DNA from 2 places in the Streptomyces sp. UC4497 genome. Region 1 is predicted to be linked to the other one. Evidence: riboswitches for the same ligand, from Rfam matches in the RefSeq annotation. Region 1 holds a riboswitch; the other holds the start of a gene.
The links. Region 1 has a riboswitch for cobalamin ahead of ACYSUO_RS00365 (ABC transporter substrate-binding protein). Riboswitches for the same ligand answer to the same signal wherever they lie in the genome.

Region 1 (11,892 bases):
TCCTGCGGCGCGCCAACGCCGCGGACGTGCCGGTGCCCGCCCTGCTGATGACCACGATCCTGACCCAGGTCGTGCTCGTCGTCACCGCGTTCTCCGACGACGCGTTCAACTTCGCCCTCGACCTGACCAGCGCCCTCTCCCTGATCCCGTATCTGCTCGCGGCCGGCTTCGCTGCGAAGATCGGCATGCGCCCCGATCCGCTCACGGCGGGCGGCCACGCCTCGAACCGTGAGCTGACCATCGCGTGGGTGGCCGTGATCTACACGGCGTTCCTGCTGTACGCGGCGGGGCTGAAGTTCGTCCTCGTCTCGCTGATCTTCTACGCCCCGGCCACCATCCTCTTCGTGATGGCCCGCCGCGAGCAGGGCCGCCGCCTGTTCTCGCCGCGTGAGTTCGTCATCCTCGCCGTCTCCGTCATCGGCGCGGTGATCGGCATCGTCGCCCTGGCCGCAGGCTGGATCAGCCTGTGACCGTCCCGTCCCACCCCCGCCCCGGGAGGCTCCCCGTGACCGACCCCGACAGCTCCGCTCCCGCTCCGTACGGCGTCCACTCCGAGGTGGGCCGGCTGCGCAAGGTCCTCGTATGCGCGCCGGGGCTCGCGCACCGCAGGCTGACCCCGACCAACGCGGACGATCTGCTCTTCGACGACGTGATGTGGGTGGAGAACGCCCAGCGCGACCATGCCGACTTCGTCAACAAGCTGCGCGGGCGCGGCGTCGAGGTCGTCGAGCTGCACGAGCTGCTCGCGGAGACGATGGCGCTCCCGGGGGCGAAGTCCTGGCTCCTGGACCGGAAGATCGTCGCCAATCAGGTCGGGCTCGGCCTGATCGACGACACCCGGGCGTTCCTGGAGGATCTCGATGACCGGCAGCTCGCCGAGTACCTCATCGGCGGGCTCGCCACCACCGACCTGCCCGACGACTACCGCTCCCCGTACGTGTCCCTGGCCCGCGAATCCACCGGCGTACGCGAGTACTTGATGCCGCCGCTGCCCAACACCCTCTACACCCGCGACACCACGTGCTGGCTGTACGGCGGCCTCACCCTCAATCCGCTGTACTGGCCCGCGCGGCACGACGAGACGCTGCTGATGAAAGCGGTGTACCAGTTCCACCCGGACTTCGCGGGCTCCACCGTGTGGTGGGGCGATCCCGAACAGGACTGGGGGCAGGCGAGCTTCGAGGGCGGCGACATCATGCCCGTCGGCAAGGGCGTCGTCCTGATGGGCATGAGCGAGCGCACGTCGCGGCAGGCCATCACGCAGGTCGCGGCCTCCCTCTTCGAGCGCGGCGCCGCCGAGCGCGTCATCGTCGCCGGGATGCCGAAGCTGCGCTCCGCGATGCACCTGGACACCGTCTTCACGTTCGCCGACCGCGACATCGTCACGCTCTATCCGAAGATCATGGACGCGGTGCACACGTTCTCGCTGCGCCCCAGCGACAAGGCGCCGGGCCTGGAGATCACCGACGAGGGCTCTGCCGCGTTCACCGACGTCGTCGCGAAGGCCCTCGGCATCGGCGACCTCCAGGTGATCGAGACGGGCGGCGACGTCTACGCGTCCGAGCGCCAGCAGTGGGACAGCGGCAACAACGCGGTCGCCCTCGAACCCGGCGTGGTCTTCACCTACGACCGCAACACCCAGACGAACACGCTGCTGCGCAAGGCGGGCGTCGAGGTCATCACCATCGTCGGCGCCGAGCTCGGCCGGGGTCGCGGCGGCGGCCACTGCATGACCTGCCCCATCAGCAGGGACCCGCTCGACTACTGAGACGGCCCCGGGACCGGTACCGTCGACGCCATGGAGAAGGGCACGCTCCATACGCTGCTCCGCATGGTGGCCCTCGTCGTGGCCGCTGTCGCCACGCTGACCGTGTGCGTCACGGCCACCGTCCGCGGCACGCTGCTCGACCCCGGCTTCCACGCGGCGGTCCTCGACGAGCAGCACGCCTACGACCGGCTCTACAACGAGGTTCTGGTGGACCCGGAGGCCTCCCCGGTCACCCGCGACCTGCTGGCACGGCTCGCGGTGCCGGAGGCCCAGATCACCTCCAACATCAAGCTGGTCCTGCCGCCCGACACGCTGCGCGACCTGACCCGGCAGCAGATCGACGCGGTGGTCGGCTACCTGAACGGCGACCGGGACGACCTGCGCCTCGTCGTCGACCTGCGCCCGGTCCTCGCCAATCTCGACGGCCTCGCGCACACCTATTTCGGCGATCTCGTCGCGGGCGTCCAGAACCGCTCCGAGCCCGACTTCGACCGGTTCCGGGCGACACTCGCCGACGAGGTGCGCGAACTCGCCGCCGGGCGGGCGCCCGAAGGCCTGCCGCAGCTGCCGTTGACGCAGGACCAGGCGAGCCGCGTCGCCGACACGCTGCTCGCCCTCGTACCGGCCGGGGAGCGCGCGGGCCTGCGACCGGAGGTCGAGACGGCGCTCGCGGACGGGGACGTCGGCACCGCGCTCGCCGCCGTCGCCCCGGCCACCGTCACGGACCGCGTCCAGGGCGCCGCGGCCCAGCTCCGGACGCTCGTCGACGGCGGCACCTGGGACCTGACCGACACCCTCGAGGCGTCCGGCAACGATCTCTCGGGCCTGCACGAGGCGCGACCGTACACGGCGGTCGGCCTCGGGGTGCTCGAAGTCGTCGCGACGGTGCTGCTGTTGCTGTCCCTCACGGCGCTGTGGCTGCTCGGTCCGCGGCAGCCGGGGCGCCGCCTGATCCTGCTCGGGATCCCGCTCGTGGCGGGCGGGGTGCTCGCCGCGCTGGCCGCCTGGGTGACGCGTCTGGTCACCGACGGGCAGCTCGTGGCGCCTCCCGACTCGTGGCCGCCGAGCCTCACCCGTCTCGTCGACGACGTGCAGCGCGCCGCCGTCGGCCATCTCACCGGCACCGCGCTGTGGGCCGCGCTCGTCCCCGTGCTCGCGGGGGCGCTTCTCGCGGGTGTCGGTCTGCTCATGAGGACCGGCCTCGCCGGCCGGGTCCCGCGGGTGGCGCGGGAGCGGCTCGGGTCGCCGCGGCGGGCGGTCGGCCTGGGGTTCGGGGCGACGTGCCTGGCGGTCGCGGGGATGGTGCTGATGCCGCTGGCCGCCTCCCCCGCGGCGGCCCGCGAGTGCGAGGGCAGCACCGAGCTGTGCGACCGGCCCTACGACGAGGTCGCTTATCTGACCTCGCACAACGCGATGTCGACGACGGCCGACAACTTCATCGGGCCGCTGCAGGACCCGCCCATCAGCACACAGCTGGACCATGGGGTGCGCGCGATGCAGCTGGACACCTACCGCTGGGAGACCCCCGAGGAGATCACCGAACGCCTGGACGACTCCGACTTCACGGCCGAGCAGCAGGCGCTGGTGCGGTCCGCGGTCAACCGGATCAATCCGCCGCGCAAGGGGCTGTGGCTGTGCCACGCGGTGTGCAGGGCCGGGGCGATCTCCCTGGTGCCGACGCTGCGCGAGATCGGCGACTGGATGAAGGACCACCCGAACGAAGTGGTCACCCTGATCGTCCAGGACGCGATCTCCGCCGAGGACACCCGAAAGGCCTTCCGCCAGGCCGGGTTGGACAAGCTGGTCCGCCGTCCCGACGCCGATCCGGCGAAGCCCTGGCCGACGCTCGGCGAGATGATCGACAGCGGCCGGCGCCTGGTCGTCTTCGCCGAGAAGGCGGACGGCCCGGCCCCCTGGTACCGCAACTTCTACCGCTACGGCATGGAGACGCCGTTCTCCTTCCGTTCCCCGGACCAGATGAGCTGCGTCCCCCACCGCGGCGGCGACGACAAACGGCTGTTCCTCCTCAACCACTTCATCACCAACAACGGCGGCAGCCGCATCGACGCCGGCGAGGTCAACGCCCGCCGCTACGTCCTCGACCGGGCACACCGCTGCGAACGCGAGCGCGGCAGGCCGGTGAACTTCGTCGCCGTGGACTACGCGACGATCGGGGACGCGCAGGGCGCGGTGGACGCGCTCAACGAGGGCCGCTGACCGGTTCCGACACTGCCGCCGGGACCACGATCGCCTGCGCGTGATAGTTTCGCCGAGCCAGTCGTACCTTTGTGTGTTTTTCTACGCACACGGGTCAGGGAATCCGGTGCGAACCCGGAACTGACGCGCAGCGGTGAGGGTGACGGGCGGAGCCACTGCCACTGGGTCGGCACATCGACCCGGGAAGGCGCTTCGCGCGGACGACCCCGAGTCCGAAGACCTGCTGGCGGCCTCCAGTGCCGCGTGGCATGGGGGCGGACCGTAGGCCGGCTCCGCGTATGAGCCCTGGACGCGAAGGAACTTCCGTGCTGTTCGCACGTCAACTCCGCCGATGCGCCCCGCTGTTGGCGGGCGCCCTGCTGCTCACCGGGTGCGGCACGACCGCCGCCACCGAGGACGGTGCCGACAAGGGCGGCGGTGTCACGCTCGACAACTGCGGCGAGAAGGTGCGGGTCGAGCACGCCCCGCGTCGCGCCGTCGCCCTCGACCAGGGCTCCGCCGAGATCATGCTCTCGCTCGGCCTCGAGGACCGGATGGTCGGCACCGGTACCTGGACCGACCCGGTCCCCAAGGATTTGGCGAAGGCCAACGCGAAGGTGCCGCGCCTGGCCGACCGCTACCCGTCGTTCGAGAAGGTCCTCGGCACCGAACCGGACTTCGCCGCGGCCTCGTTCACGTACACCCTCGGCAAGGGCGGTGTGGCGCCGCGCGCGGAGTTCGAGAAGCTCGGCGTGCCCACGTACCTCTCCCCCAGCGACTGCGTCGGCAAGGACAACGGCGGCGACGGGGACGGGGAGCGGACCAAGCGCCTGGGGCTCGACGTCGTGTACGGCGAGATCCGCGATCTCGCGCGCGTCTTCGACGTCGAGGAGCGCGGCGAGAAGCTGATCGACAAGCTCAAGTCCCGGGTCCGCAAGGCCACTTCCGGGGTCGACGCGCACGGCGTGGACGTCCTCTACTGGTTCGCCAACTCCGACTCGCCCTACATGGCGGGCTGTTGCGGCGCCCCCGGCGTCGTCACCAAGGAGCTCGGGGCGCGCAATGTCTTCGACGACACGCGCGCGGAGTGGCCGCAGGTCAACTGGGAGACGGTCGCCGATCGCGATCCGGACGTGCTGGTGATCGGCGATCTGACGCGCCGCTCGCAGTCGGCGGAGTCCGCGGCGCAGAAGATCAAGTTCCTGGAGTCCAACCCGGTCACCAAGCACATGACCGCCGTGAAGAAGAAGCGGTACGTGCGCCTGAGCGGACAGGCCATGAACCCGACCATCCGCACGGTCGACGGCGTGGAACAGGTCGCCGCGGGGCTGCGCGAGTTCGGCCTCGCCAAGTGACGGCTCGCACGGTTCCGGCGCCCGCGGTGACGGCGGCGCCCGCGAAGGCCTCTTCCCGGATCTCGCTGCGCGCCACGCTCGCCTGGGCGGCCGCCATCGCCGCGCTGTGCGCCTCCGTGGCCTTCGCCATCACGATCGGTCCCGCGCAGATCCGGGTCGGCGACGTGTGGGCCGCGGTGGGCGACCGGATGGGCCTCGCGACCTCGGACCTCTCGCCGATCCGGGACGGCATCGTATGGAATCTGCGGCTGCCGCGGACGCTGCTCGCGGCGGTGTGCGGGGCGGGGCTCGCGGTGTGCGGCACGGTGCTACAGGCGCTGCTGCGCAATCCGCTGGCCGATCCGTTCGTGCTCGGTGTCTCGTCGGGCGCGTCGACCGGGGCCGTGCTCGTCGTCGTGCTCGGGCTTGGCGGGGGCGCCATCTCGGTCTCCGGTGGCGCGTTCGTCGGCGCCGTCTGTTCGTTCGCGCTGGTGCTGGTGCTCAGTCACACGCTGGGCGGCAGCACGGACCGGGTGGTGCTGTGCGGCGTCGCGGCGATGCAGCTGTTCTCGGCGCTGACCTCGTTCGTCGTCCTGACCTCTGCGGACGCGGAGACGACGCGCGGCGTGCTGTTCTGGCTACTCGGCTCACTCAGCGGGGTCGGCTGGACCGAGGTGTGGCTGTGCCTGGCCGTGCTCGCCGTCACGCTCGTGGTGTGCCTGGCGTACGGGCGCACCCTCGACGCGTTCGCCTTCGGCGCGGAGGCGGCGGCCACCCTCGGGGTGCGGGTGGCCCGTACCCGGATCGTGCTGCTGTGCGTGACGGCGCTGCTCACGGCGGCCCTGGTCAGCGCGGCCGGCGCGATCGGCTTCGTCGGCCTGGTGCTGCCGCACGCGGCGCGCGCCCTGGTCGGTCCGGGGCACACCCGGCTGCTGCCGGTGACGGCGCTCGCGGGAGCCGTGTTCCTGGTGTGGGTGGACACGGTGGCGCGGACGGTGCTCGAACCGCAGGAGGTTCCGGTGGGTGTGGTGACATCGCTGATCGGTGTGCCGGCGTTCGTGCTGGTGCTGTACCGCGGGCGGGGTGTGCGGTGACGGCGGGGCTGCGCGCGGAGCGTGTGTCGTGGTCGCCGGGTGGCGCGCTGGTGCTCGACGGGGTGTCCGTGGCACCCGAGCCCGGCACCGTCACCGGAATCCTCGGCCCCAACGGCTCGGGCAAGTCGACCCTGCTGCGCCTGCTGTCCGGAGTGCTCGCCCCGGACAGCGGCGTCGTCACGCTCGACGGTGACCCGCTCGCCTCGGTGGGCCGCAGGCAGGCCGCGCGGCGCATCGCCATGGTGCAGCAACAGTCCGACGCCCAGGTCGAGTTGACCGTCGCCGACGTCGTACGCCTGGGCCGGGTCCCGCACCGCCGCGCCTGGCAGCCCGCGTCGGCGGCGGACGAGGCGGCCGTGCGCTCCGCCCTGGAGCGCAGCGGACTCGGCGACCGGGCGCACCGCCTGTGGCACACGCTGTCCGGCGGCGAGCGCCAGCGGGTGCAGATCGCGCGGGCGCTCGCGCAGGAGCCGCGCGAGCTGCTGCTCGACGAGCCGACCAACCACCTCGACATCCAGCACCAGCTCGAACTCCTCGACCTGATCGGCACGCTGGGCATCACGTCCGTCGTCGCCCTGCACGACCTGAACCTCGCCGCCACCTACTGCGCGCGGGTCGTCGTGCTGCGCGAGGGCCGGGTGGTGGCGGCCGGGGAGCCGGGCGACGTCCTGACCGAGGAACTGATCGCCGACGTGTACGGGGTGCGCGCCGAGGTCACCCGCCCCGGCGCCCGCCCGCACATCCGCTACCTGGGCACGACGTCGCCGCGCTGAGCCACCCGGGCCTCACTGGACCCGTGTCACTCGAAGCGCTCGGTGTCCCCGGCCCCGCGCCGTACGATCTCGGCCTCCCCACCGGAGAAGTCGATGACCGTGGTGGGCACGGTGCCGCAGTCGCCGGAGTCCACCACGGCGTCCACCTGGTGGTCGAGCAGCTCCTTGATCTCCCAGCCCTGGGTGAGCGGCTCCTCCTCGCCGGGCAGCAGCAGCGTGCTGGACAGCAGCGGCTCACCGAGCTCGGCGAGCAGGGCCTGCGTCACCACGTGGTCGGGGATCCGCACGCCCACGGTCTTCTTCTTCGGATGCTGCAACTGCCGCGGTACCTCGCGCGTCGCGGGCAGGATGAAGGTGTAACTGCCGGGCGTGGCCGCCTTGATGGCGCGGAACACGTCGTTGTCGATCTGGACGAACCTGCCGAGCTGGGCGAAGTCCTGGCAGACCAGTGTGAAGTGGTGCCGGTCGTCGAGCTGCCGGATGGTGCGGATCCGGTCGACTCCCGCCCGGTTGCCGAGCCGGCAGCCGAGCGCGTAGCAGGAGTCCGTGGGGTAGGCGACGAGCGCGCTGTCGCGGATGCCGTCGGCGATCGCGGAGATCAGGCGCGCTTGCGGGTTTGCTGGGTGCACGTCGTAGTACCTGGCCATTCGGCGAGCGTACGGGATCGGACGCGCCACGCCGGGGTACACGAGGGGCGAATCGGGCACGCACGCGCGACAATCCCGACACCGGACCACCCTGCCCTGGCCCCCGCGCGCCCACGGACCCATACTGGTCGCGCCCCGATCACTCACAGAACGACTCCATGGCGAAGAAGAACTCAACCCCGACACCCGTCCCCGACACCGTGTGGCTCGGACGCGGACGCCACCTCGGGCCCGACCCCGAGCGCGACGTCCGGCGCAACCTGATCGCCCTCAAGGCGGCGGGTGTGCTCGACGACTTCCTCGACCTCGACCCCGAGGACGCGGCGCGGTCCACCGTGCTGCACCCGCGCGCGGAGGAGGCCGGGCCAGGCCCCGGCGCCCGCCGGGTCTTCGAGGCGCGCTGGCGCGTCGCCGAGAACGTCACCGTGCGCGGCCAGCTCACGACGTACGACCCCGACACCCGCGCCAAGGACTCCGAAGGCGTCACCTGGATTCTCGCCGCGGAGGCGGAGCGGGCCTGGGAGCTGGCCTGGCCGTCGCCTGCGCCGATGTTCTGGCCGGACAGCGAACGGGTGCCCTGGGACCACGACACGGTGGCGGGGCTGCGCCTCCGTGTCCCGAACCACCTCCCCAAGGACGACGACGCGCTGCGCCGCCTCCTCAAGGACTGCTCGCGCTCCAGTTGGTACGTGCATGTCGTCATCCATGAGGCGATGACGCCGGACGCTCGCGGCCAGCGGTCGATCACGCAGTATCTGCCGCCGAGCCTGCAGCACCGGGTGATCGAGCACCGGGCGACGCCCGACCAGGCGCAGATCGTGGACTTCGGGCTGCGCAAGGACTTCAAGGCCGGCATGCCGCGCGGCGGGGGCGTCGTGCTGCCGACCACGCCGCCGCACCCGGACTATGTGGCGGACCGTTTCACCGTGCGCAGCGTATTCCTCGACGGCAGCGAGCCGACCGAACTGATCGACCGGATCCGGGAGTTCACCGCGTTCCCGCGGCCGCTGACCGACGAGGCGCAGCAGGCCCTCACGCGCCTGCGCGACGGCTGGCATCTGCTCACGCCCGACGAGGAGCTGACGCACGCGCAGGACATGGTCACGAAGTACGCCGAGGCGCTCGACGCGATGACCAGGTCCCGGGACAGCTACCGCGAGGCGGCCGAAGCGGCGCGCGCAGCGCTCGCCGAGGTGCCGCGCGCCGAGAGCGCGCCGCACACGCCGACGGACGCGGACGCCTCACCGTTCGGCACGCTCGGCAAGGCGTTCGGACGCTTCCGAGGGCCGCACAAGTAGGTTCCCGGCGGCATTGACGGCCAGTTGGTGGGGCGCCCGCACGGGGCGGGCGCCCGCTCCCCTCACTCCTCCTCTGCCTCCGCCGCACCCGGATCGGACATCCGCAGCGCGATCTCCTGCAGCAGCTCGCTGGAGTTGACGTCCGTGCGGCCCTCGTCGTGGACCTTGGCGAGCTGCGTGAAGAGGAACGCGAACGCCTCCACGAGCGACACACTCGCCGGCATCAGCGCGGCGATGGCCAGTTCGGCCGCCTCCTCCGCGGTGGCCCCCGACGGGATCTCGATGGTCGGGAACACCTCCGACACGAGCCGCCCCAGTTGCGTCAGGTCGGTGTCGAGTGCCTCACCGTCGCTGAGCCTGCGCACCATCTCGTGCGTCTCGGTGAGCACGCCGATGGCCCGCAGAATGATCTCCCTCTGTTCCATGTGGGGAGCTTATGCCGGGGTCCGGGTCGCGCGTGCAACGTGGTCGCAACGTCCCACACCTTTGACTGGGTGACATGACCGACGTACCCCGCGTGGAGCTGACGGACGCGGCCGCCGAGCTGGTGCGGCGGCTGCGCGAGGCCCACGGTCCGCTGATGTTCCACCAGTCCGGCGGCTGCTGCGACGGCAGCGCGCCGATGTGCTACCTGGCGGGCGAGTTCCGCACCGGAGCCTCCGATGTGCTGCTCGCCGATCTCGCGGTGGAGGGGGTGGCGGAGCCGGTCCCGTTCTGGATGTCCAAGAGCCAGTACGAGGTGTGGAGCCATACGCGGCTCATCGTCGACGTCGTCGAGGGCCGCGGCAGCGGCTTCTCCCTCGAAGCACCCGAGGGCGTACGTTTCCTGATCCGTTCCCGCCTCGTCGGCACCTAGCCATCGACGCGCGACCCCGCGTCTGCTGAACTCCCCACATGCAGACGAGAGTTGGCAAGCGAGGCAGAAGAGTCCTTGCGGCCCTCGGGGTCGCTTCGATGCTGGCCGGTGCCGCCCTGACGGGTGCGGCACCGGCCGGCGCCGCTTCGGGCGAGCGGATCGCTCCGGGCGTCACGTACACGGAGTTCGACGTTCCCGCCGCCAAGGGCACCGCGCACGCCCATGTCCTCACCGTCGATCTGACCGACCCGCGCGTGCGGGTCGACCTCCTGCACCCCGGTGCGGTCGGGGCCCGCGCCACCGTCTCCTCGATGTCCGACGCGGCCGGCGCCGTCGGCGGGGTCAACGGGGACTTCTTCAACATCACGGAGAGCCAGCACCCGGGTGTCGAGGTCACCGGCGCCTCCGTCGGACCGGCCATCGCGAGCGGGCACACGCTCAAGGCGGCCGTGCCGAACGGGCAGCGCTTCGGCCCGGCCCTGCCGCCCGGCACCTCCACCCGGGACGTCCTCGGCGTCGGGGTCGACCGGCGGGCCCGCCTCGACAGCCTGGAACTCGACGGCTCGGTACGCACCCGGGACGACCGGATGCCGCTGGGCGGGCTGAACCAGTACGCGCTGCCGGTCGGCTCGGTGGGGGCTTTCACGTCCGACTGGGGCAGCGTGTCGCGGGTGCGGGCCACCTGCGGCACGGACACCCAGCGGGCGGCTCCGTGCACCACGGACACGTACGAGGTGACGGTGCGCCGCGGGCGCGTCGTGGCGTCGGCCGACACACCCGGCAGCGGGCCCATAGCGGCCGGCTCCACGGTCCTGGTCGGCAGGGAGGCCGGCGCGCAGTGGCTGCGCAAGCTGTCGCCGGGTGACCCGGTCACGGTCCACCACCGGCTCGTCGCCGCTCGCTCGCAGATCCCGTACCGCTTCGCGATCGGCGGCTATCCGGTACTGCGGGACGGCGCGCCGCTGCCCGGCCTGGACGCGACGACGTCGGCGGTGCGCACGGCGGCGGGCATCGGGGACGGCGGCCATGAGCTGATCCTGCTGGCCCTGGACGGCGCCCCCGCCTACCGCACCGGCATGTCGATGACCGAAGTGGCCGCCACGATGCGGTCCTTGGGCTCGGACGACGCGTTCAGCCTGGACGGCGGCGGTTCGTCGACCCTCGTGGCCCGCGCACCGGGCGCCCCCGCGGTGTCGGTCCGCAACCACCCCAGCGATCCGCCGGAGCGGGCGGTCGCGAACGGGATAGGGGTGTTCTCGGCGACGAAGTAGCGCCACGGGAGGGCCGCAACGGCCGGTCAGTCGTCATACTCCAATTACCCGGCTTGCTCAGCCCGTTGCCTCACGGGCTGAGGCTGCTGACCAGCCCCGCGGTCGAGGTGATGCCGTCGTGGATGGTCGGCGCCGCGTCCGTGCCCGCGAGCAGGAAGCCGAGCAGCACGCAGACGAGCGCGTGCGAGAACTTCATGGCTCCGTTGCGCAGGAAGATCACCGCGACGATGAGCAGCAACAGCACCACGGAAATGGACAGAGACATCGCCGAACCTCCTCCGCCACGTCAACACCGTGGCTATCGGCCGCAAGTGTGACGCAGCGGAGGGCGCCGACCGGGGCATGACCTGTCCCCCGAACGGGTGTTAACCCGGGGTCACCGGCCGGAACTCCTGCCGCGGGCCTTGTCGTGGGCCGTGTCGTGGGTCTCCAGGAACGCCCGCAGGCCCGCGAGGTCGTCCGTGTTGAGGTGGTCGACGTCGGCGGCGATCAATTCGGCCCAGACGGCGTCGCGTTCGGGCCCGGCGACGTCGGGTGTCGCCCAGAAGCGGACGCGCTGGCCGCGCGCATGGGCGGCGCCGACGATCCCGCGCAGCTTCTCGCGTTCGGCGGCGGGCATGGGACCGCTCCCCAGCCAGGTGAAGTTGTTGGCCCA
Region 2 (6,154 bases), 140 kb from region 1:
CGCGAGGTCCGTCGTCGGTCGGCTCGTCGCGCCCCTGAGGCTCCCGTTCCGCCTTCCGGCTCCGCCGCACCGGCCGCGCGTCCAGGTCCGCCGCACGCGGCGCGATCGTACGCCCCGTGACCTCCTTCTCGCCGACACGATCACCTCCAGGGGCCCGCCTGCAGGGAACGCTGTCGCCTGACGACAGCCGGTTCGCCCGAGGCTGCGCCGCACCCTCGGGCGTCGGCCGTGCGCACACCCCGAGCGGGCCCGCGCGGTCGAGTCCCCATGCAACGCACCGGATCCGGATGCGCCCAGGGCCGAACGGCCCGCGCCCGGACTCCGTGCTGCCCGAAACTGGAGGACCACGTTGTCCATCACCTCCGAAACCTCCGACACCTCTGAACCGCGCCCAGCGGAAGAGAGCCGGCACGCACCGCCGTCGCCGCCCGCCGACCGGTCGACCTGGGCGTCGCTGCGCCCGCTGGTGCTGCGACTGCACTTCTACGCCGGGGTGTTCGTCGCCCCGTTCCTGTTCGTCGCCGCGGTCACGGGCCTGCTCTACGCGGGCTCGTTCCAGGCCGAGAAGATCGTGTACGCCCATGAGCTGAACGTCCCCGTGGGCAAGTCCGAGCTGCCGATCGCCGATCAGGTCGCCGCCGCCCGCAAGGCACATCCGGAAGGAGACATCAGCGCGGTACGGCCTTCCCCTGAGGCCGGGGCGACGACCCGAGTCATGCTCGCCGGCGTGCCGGGAGTCGACGCCGACTACACGCTCGCGGTGTTCGTGAACCCGTACAACGGGGAGGTGCGCGGCGCCCTCGAACAGTACGGCTCGACGGGCGCGCTGCCGCTGCGCACCTGGATCGACGAGCTCCACCGCGACCTCCACCTCGGCCAAGTGGGCCGTCTCTACAGCGAGTTCGCGGCGAGCTGGATGTGGGTGATCGCGGGCGGTGGCCTCGTCCTCTGGTTCTCCCGGCGCCGTTCCCGTCGCGCGATCCGCGGCGCGACCGGCCGCAGGCGCACCCTGTCGCTGCACGGATCGGTGGGTGTCTGGGCGGCGCTCGGCCTCTTCTTCCTGTCCGCGACGGGCCTGACCTGGTCGACGTACGCAGGGGCGAACATCACCGACCTGCGTGCCGCGCTCGGCCAGACGACCCCGACCGTCTCCGCGACCGTGACTCCAGGCGGTGAACACGCCGGCCATGACATGGCCGGTATGGAGGGCATGGAAGGCATGGACATGGGCGGGGCCGGCGCCGAGAAGGGCGGTGGTGACGTCGGTCTGAACGCGGTGCTGAAGGCGGCCCGCGCCGAAGGCCTCTCGAACCCCGTGGAGATCGTCCCGCCCGCCGACTCCTCCTCGGCGTACGTGGTCCAGCAGATCCAGCGGAGCTGGCCGGAGAAGCAGGATGCCGTCGCCGTCGACCCGACGAGCGGCGAGGTCACGGACGAGGTGCGGTTCGCGGACTACCCGGTGCTCGCCAAGCTGTCCCGCTGGGGCATCGACCTGCACACCGGCAACCTGTTCGGCCTCGTCAACCAGATCGCCCTCGCCGCCCTCGCCCTGGCGGTGGTGCTCCTCATCGTGTGGGGGTACCGCATGTGGTGGCAGCGCGGGCGCGGCTCCGCCTTCGGGCGGCCCGTCCCGCGCGGAGCCTGGCAGCACGTGCCGCCGTACGTCGTGGTGCCGTTGATGGTGGTGATCGCGCTGCTCGGCTACTTCGTGCCGCTGCTCGGCATCCCGCTCGCCGCGTTCATGCTCTGCGACATCGCGCTCGGCGAGATCGCGTACCGGCGGGGAAAGCGCACGTACGCGCCGACCGCCTGATGTAGGCCGGTGCGCGCCTTGCCCCTGATGCCGACGCAGGCACCAGGGGCAAGGCCTGCAGGGTCGCGCGTCAGGGCGCGGTCCTCCCGAGCTCCTCACGGACCGTGCGTGCGGCGGCCACGAGGTGTTCCAGGGAGGCGCGGGTCTCCGGCCAGCCGCGGGTCTTCAGCCCGCAGTCCGGGTTGACCCACAGCCGCTCGGCGGGGATGGCCTCAAGTCCCGTACGCAGCAGGGCGGCTGCCTCGTCGACGCTCGGAACGCGCGGCGAGTGGATGTCGTACACGCCCGGACCGGCTTCGCGCGGGTAGCCGTGAGCGGCGAGCTCATGGGCGACCTGCATGTGGGAGCGGGCGGCCTCCAGGCTGATGACGTCGGCGTCGAGGTCGTCGATGGCCTGCACGATGTCACCGAACTCGGCGTAGCACATGTGGGTGTGGATCTGCGTGTCCGGCCGCACGCCGCTGGTGGTGAGGCGGAACGCCTCGGTGGCCCAGGCGAGGTAGGCCGCGTGGTCGGTGGCGCGCAGCGGCAGTGTCTCGCGCAGTGCGGGCTCGTCGACCTGAATGACCGAAGTCCCGTTCGTCTCCAGGTCGTTGACCTCGTCGCGCAGGGCGAGGGCCACCTGCCGGGCGGTGTCACCAAGGGGCTGGTCGTCGCGGACGAAGGACCAGGCGAGCATGGTGACAGGACCCGTGAGCATGCCCTTGACGGGGCGGTCGGAGAGCGATTGGGCGTACGTCGTCCAGCGCACGGTCATCGGCTCGGGGCGGGAGATGTCACCCGCGAGGACTGGCGGACGGACGTAGCGGGTGCCGTACGACTGGACCCAACCGTGCTGGGTCGCCAGGTAGCCGTTCAGCTGCTCGGCGAAGTACTGGACCATGTCGTTGCGCTCGGGTTCGCCGTGCACGAGCACGTCGATGCCCGCCTTCTCCTGGAACGAGACGACCTCACGGATCTCGTTCCTGATGCGGTCCTCGTACCCTGTGGTGTCGATGCGCCCGGCCCGCAAGTCGGCGCGGGCGGCGCGGAGTTCGCCGGTCTGCGGGAACGAGCCGATGGTCGTGGTCGGCAGCAGCGGCAGGTTCAGGAGGGCCCGCTGGGCGGCGGTCCGCTCGGCGTACGGCTGCGAGCGGCGCGCGTCGTTCTCGGTGACGGCGGCGGCGCGGCTCCGCACCGCCGGATCGCGCGTGATGGGCGAGGTGGCGCGGGAATTCAACGCGGCGCGATTGGCAGCGAGTTCGGCCGCGACCACGCCGGTTCCCCGGGTCAGGCCCTTGGCGAGGGTGGCGACCTCGGTGGTCTTCTGGCGGGCGAAGGCGAGCCAGCGCCGGATCTGCGGCTCGATGTCGCGCTCCACGGACGCGTCCAGCGGGACGTGCAACAGCGAGCAGGATGCGGCCACGTCGACGCGCTCGGCGAGCCCGAGCAGGGTGCCGAGTGTGGCGAGGGACCGCTCCAGGTCGTTGACCCAGACGTTGCGGCCGTCCACCACGCCGGCGACGAGACGCTTGCCGGGCAGGCCGCCGACGGCGGCGAGTTCGTCGAGGTTGGCGGCGGCGGAGCCGGTGAAGTCGAGGGCGAGACCGTCGACGGGCGCCTTGGCGAGCACCGGCAGGGCCTCGCCGAGCCGGTCGAAGTACGAGGCGACCAGGAGCTTCGGACGGTCGACGAGGGCGCCGAGGTCACGGTAGGCGCGGGCAGCGGCGTTCAGCTCGGCCGGGGTGCGGTCCTGCACCAGCGCGGGCTCGTCGAGCTGCACCCAGGCGGCACCCGAGGCGCGCAGGTCGGTGAGGACCTCCGCGTAGACGGGCAGCAGCCGGTCCAGCAGGGTGAGCGGATCGAAGTCGTCGGCGACGCCCGGAGCGGGCTTCGACAGCAGGAGATAGGTGACCGGTCCGACCAGCACCGGGCGACCGTCCAGGCCGAGAGCGAGGGCTTCCCGAAGCTCTGCGACCTGCTTGCCGGAATCGGCGGTGAACATCGTTTCCGGCCCCAACTCCGGGACGAAATAGTGGTAGTTGGTGTTGAACCACTTGGTCATCTCCAGCGGAGCGACGTCCTGGGTGCCGCGGGCCATGGCGAAGTACCCGTCCAGGGCGTCCGCCGCGACGGCGGCCCGGTGGCGCTCGGGCACCGCCCCGACCATCACGGTCGTGTCCAGGACGTGGTCGTAGTACGAGAAGTCGCCGGTCGGCACCTCGTCGATGCCGGACGCGGCCAGGTCCTGCCAGGCGGCGCGGCGCAGTTCGGCGGCGGTGGAGCGGAGGGTGTCGGCGTCGACGCGGCCCTTCCAGTAGCCCTCGATCGCCTTCTTCAGTTCCCGGTTCGGGCCCTGGCGGGGGTAGCCGTACACGGTGGCCCGTGCGGCTGCGGCCCTTGTGGTCGCGGTCCTGGTGGTCACGGAATTCTCCTTCGAGAGACGTATCCCTGGGATCCCGGAGGACTTCTGCGGCACGAAGGAGTGACACCACCGTGGCGGCGACCGCGCGCTGCGAGGCACGGCCTTCCGCCGGTATGTGTACGCCGACCCGCCCTCGAGGTCACCGAGATCTCCGCGCACGATTCGTCCGTGCACGGGCAGTCGGCAGGTCTTCGGACTCGCGGGCACGCCCACCCGAAAGGGCGGACACCTAGTGACCGTCGCTTCCCAGACCCCTCTTCCGGAGCCCAGTGCGTATGACGGCGGTCGTTCCCACTCACCGCTGCGGGGCAGTCCCGGATTCCCACCGGGTTCCCTCTTACGACGCCCCGCCTGGCGGGCGGGGCGAACCAGCTGCGTCGTTCACCCTACGGCTCCGCGCCCGGAAGACGCCACAACGTCCGGCCCGTCGGCCGCTCCGCGCTGGATGGCATCATGGCCCGGAACACGGGCGTCGGCGGCCCGAGGAAACCGGTGCGGAACTCCTCGGCGAGAGGGAGGAAGCGGTATGCCCGAACGGCTCGCGCAGACCGAAGTGGCGCCGGAAGAGGTCGCCGAGGCGTTGCGGGACGTGTCGCGAATCGGCGGATTCTTCGCTCTCGACACGGCCCTGACGCGGTCGTCCGACGCCGAGGCCGACGCGGACCCCGACGCACGGCTCGCGCGCGCCGGGTTGGCCGAACGAGCCAAGGCGGTGAACGACCACTACCGCACACACGAACCCCGCATCGGCGTCTCCATCGCCCACCTGGGTCTTGCGGCCCGCCTGTGGTCACCGGTCCTCGCCTGCGCACTCGTCCACGGGATCGTGCCGACGATGAGCACGGTGGAGTGGTCCGGCGAGGGCTCGGCTCTCCGGCTGCCCCGGCCCGAGGGCCGACGCGCAGCGGAACTCCCGTCACTCGCCGACGCGGTCCACGCGGAGGTGGACGGCGTCCTGGAGGCGGTGGAGAGCGGCCTCACCACCAAGGTGGCGCCCCGCCTGCTGGCCGGCAATTCCGCGTCCGCGCTCGCCGGCTCGGCGGCCCAACTGCTGAGGTCCCGGCCCGAGTTGCGTAAGGATCTCACGCGCCTGACACGCGAACTGCTGGAGACGGGCCGACTGCGGGGCACGGGCCGGATCACCGGAGCCGATCTGTCGTTCCGTCGACGCAGTTGCTGCCTCTTCTACCGCGCTCCCGGCGGCGGCAAGTGCGGGGACTGCTGTTTGGTGCGGTGATGCCCGGTCGTCTCGTCCAGGCCCAGCGGATGCGGCCGTTGGGCAGGCCGCGTCGGTGCCCGCGATCAGCCGCGCGCCGGCCTCGGCCATCCGACGTACTGCTACAGCGCGGACATCCTCGTGGTGGCGGGCGACCCGCTCGCAGGCCTCGGGGCGCTGCGGTCCGTGGAGACGGTGATCGCGGCGGGCAGGCGCTATGACGTGGGCGGCAACGCGTAACAAAAATGCGGGAGTTGCTCGGCGCGTCACCGCGATGGCCAAGCGGACGTCGACGACGACCAGCACCGCGTACGCGGTGATTCAAACGCCGCGGATCACCGATCCCCGCCGAAGTGGTCGCGGAGCGCCTCGTGGCAGTCGTCCTCGCCGGAGCCCCGGACGCGCGAGAACGTCACCACCCCGTCCTTCTTGCCGTCCCGCTCGTTCTTGGCCAACTGCTTCTCGATGCCCGCGATCAGCTCGGCGCACCGGGCGCTCACGGGCTTCTCGGGTTGCGGGTCGGGCTCCGAGGAGGCGTTGAGGCCGAAGGTGACGGCGAGGCCGGCCGCACACAGCACCGCCCACGTGGCACCCCACGCGCGGCGGCTCGTCGGTATGAGTCTTGGCACTCCGGCATCCTACGAGCGCTTCGGCGGGCCTTCACCGAGACGAGCCATCGTGGTCGGCGCGCTCCGTGCGGCTGCGGTGTCCATTACAGTTT

Region 2: linked by a shared signal. The riboswitch ahead of metE (5-methyltetrahydropteroyltriglutamate--homocysteine S-methyltransferase) and the one ahead of ACYSUO_RS00365 (ABC transporter substrate-binding protein) in region 1 are both predicted to bind cobalamin.

What each region holds. Positions count from the first base shown of each region.
Region 1 covers NZ_JBTYHB010000001.1:102,442-114,333, forward strand. The annotation lists gene ACYSUO_RS00350 (basic amino acid/polyamine antiporter) at 1-470, shown strand, start outside; gene ACYSUO_RS00355 (arginine deiminase) at 506-1,768, shown strand; gene ACYSUO_RS00360 (PI-PLC domain-containing protein) at 1,799-3,985, shown strand; cobalamin riboswitch at 4,038-4,227, shown strand; gene ACYSUO_RS00365 (ABC transporter substrate-binding protein) at 4,264-5,319, shown strand; gene ACYSUO_RS00370 (FecCD family ABC transporter permease) at 5,379-6,392, shown strand; gene ACYSUO_RS00375 (ABC transporter ATP-binding protein) at 6,389-7,165, shown strand; gene ACYSUO_RS00380 (L-threonylcarbamoyladenylate synthase) at 7,192-7,812, opposite strand; gene ACYSUO_RS00385 (hypothetical protein) at 7,971-9,110, shown strand; gene ACYSUO_RS00390 (hypothetical protein) at 9,173-9,535, opposite strand; gene ACYSUO_RS00395 (DUF779 domain-containing protein) at 9,610-9,966, shown strand; gene ACYSUO_RS00400 (phosphodiester glycosidase family protein) at 10,005-11,237, shown strand; gene ACYSUO_RS00405 (hypothetical protein) at 11,308-11,502, opposite strand; gene ACYSUO_RS00410 (phosphatidylinositol-specific phospholipase C/glycerophosphodiester phosphodiesterase family protein) at 11,614-11,892, opposite strand, start outside.
Region 2 covers NZ_JBTYHB010000001.1:248,647-254,800, reverse strand. The annotation lists gene ACYSUO_RS01075 (hypothetical protein) at 1-181, shown strand, start outside; gene ACYSUO_RS01070 (PepSY-associated TM helix domain-containing protein) at 350-1,813, shown strand; gene metE (5-methyltetrahydropteroyltriglutamate--homocysteine S-methyltransferase) at 1,884-4,217, opposite strand; cobalamin riboswitch at 4,383-4,606, opposite strand; gene ACYSUO_RS01060 ((2Fe-2S)-binding protein) at 4,744-5,454, shown strand; gene ACYSUO_RS01055 (hypothetical protein) at 5,769-6,062, opposite strand.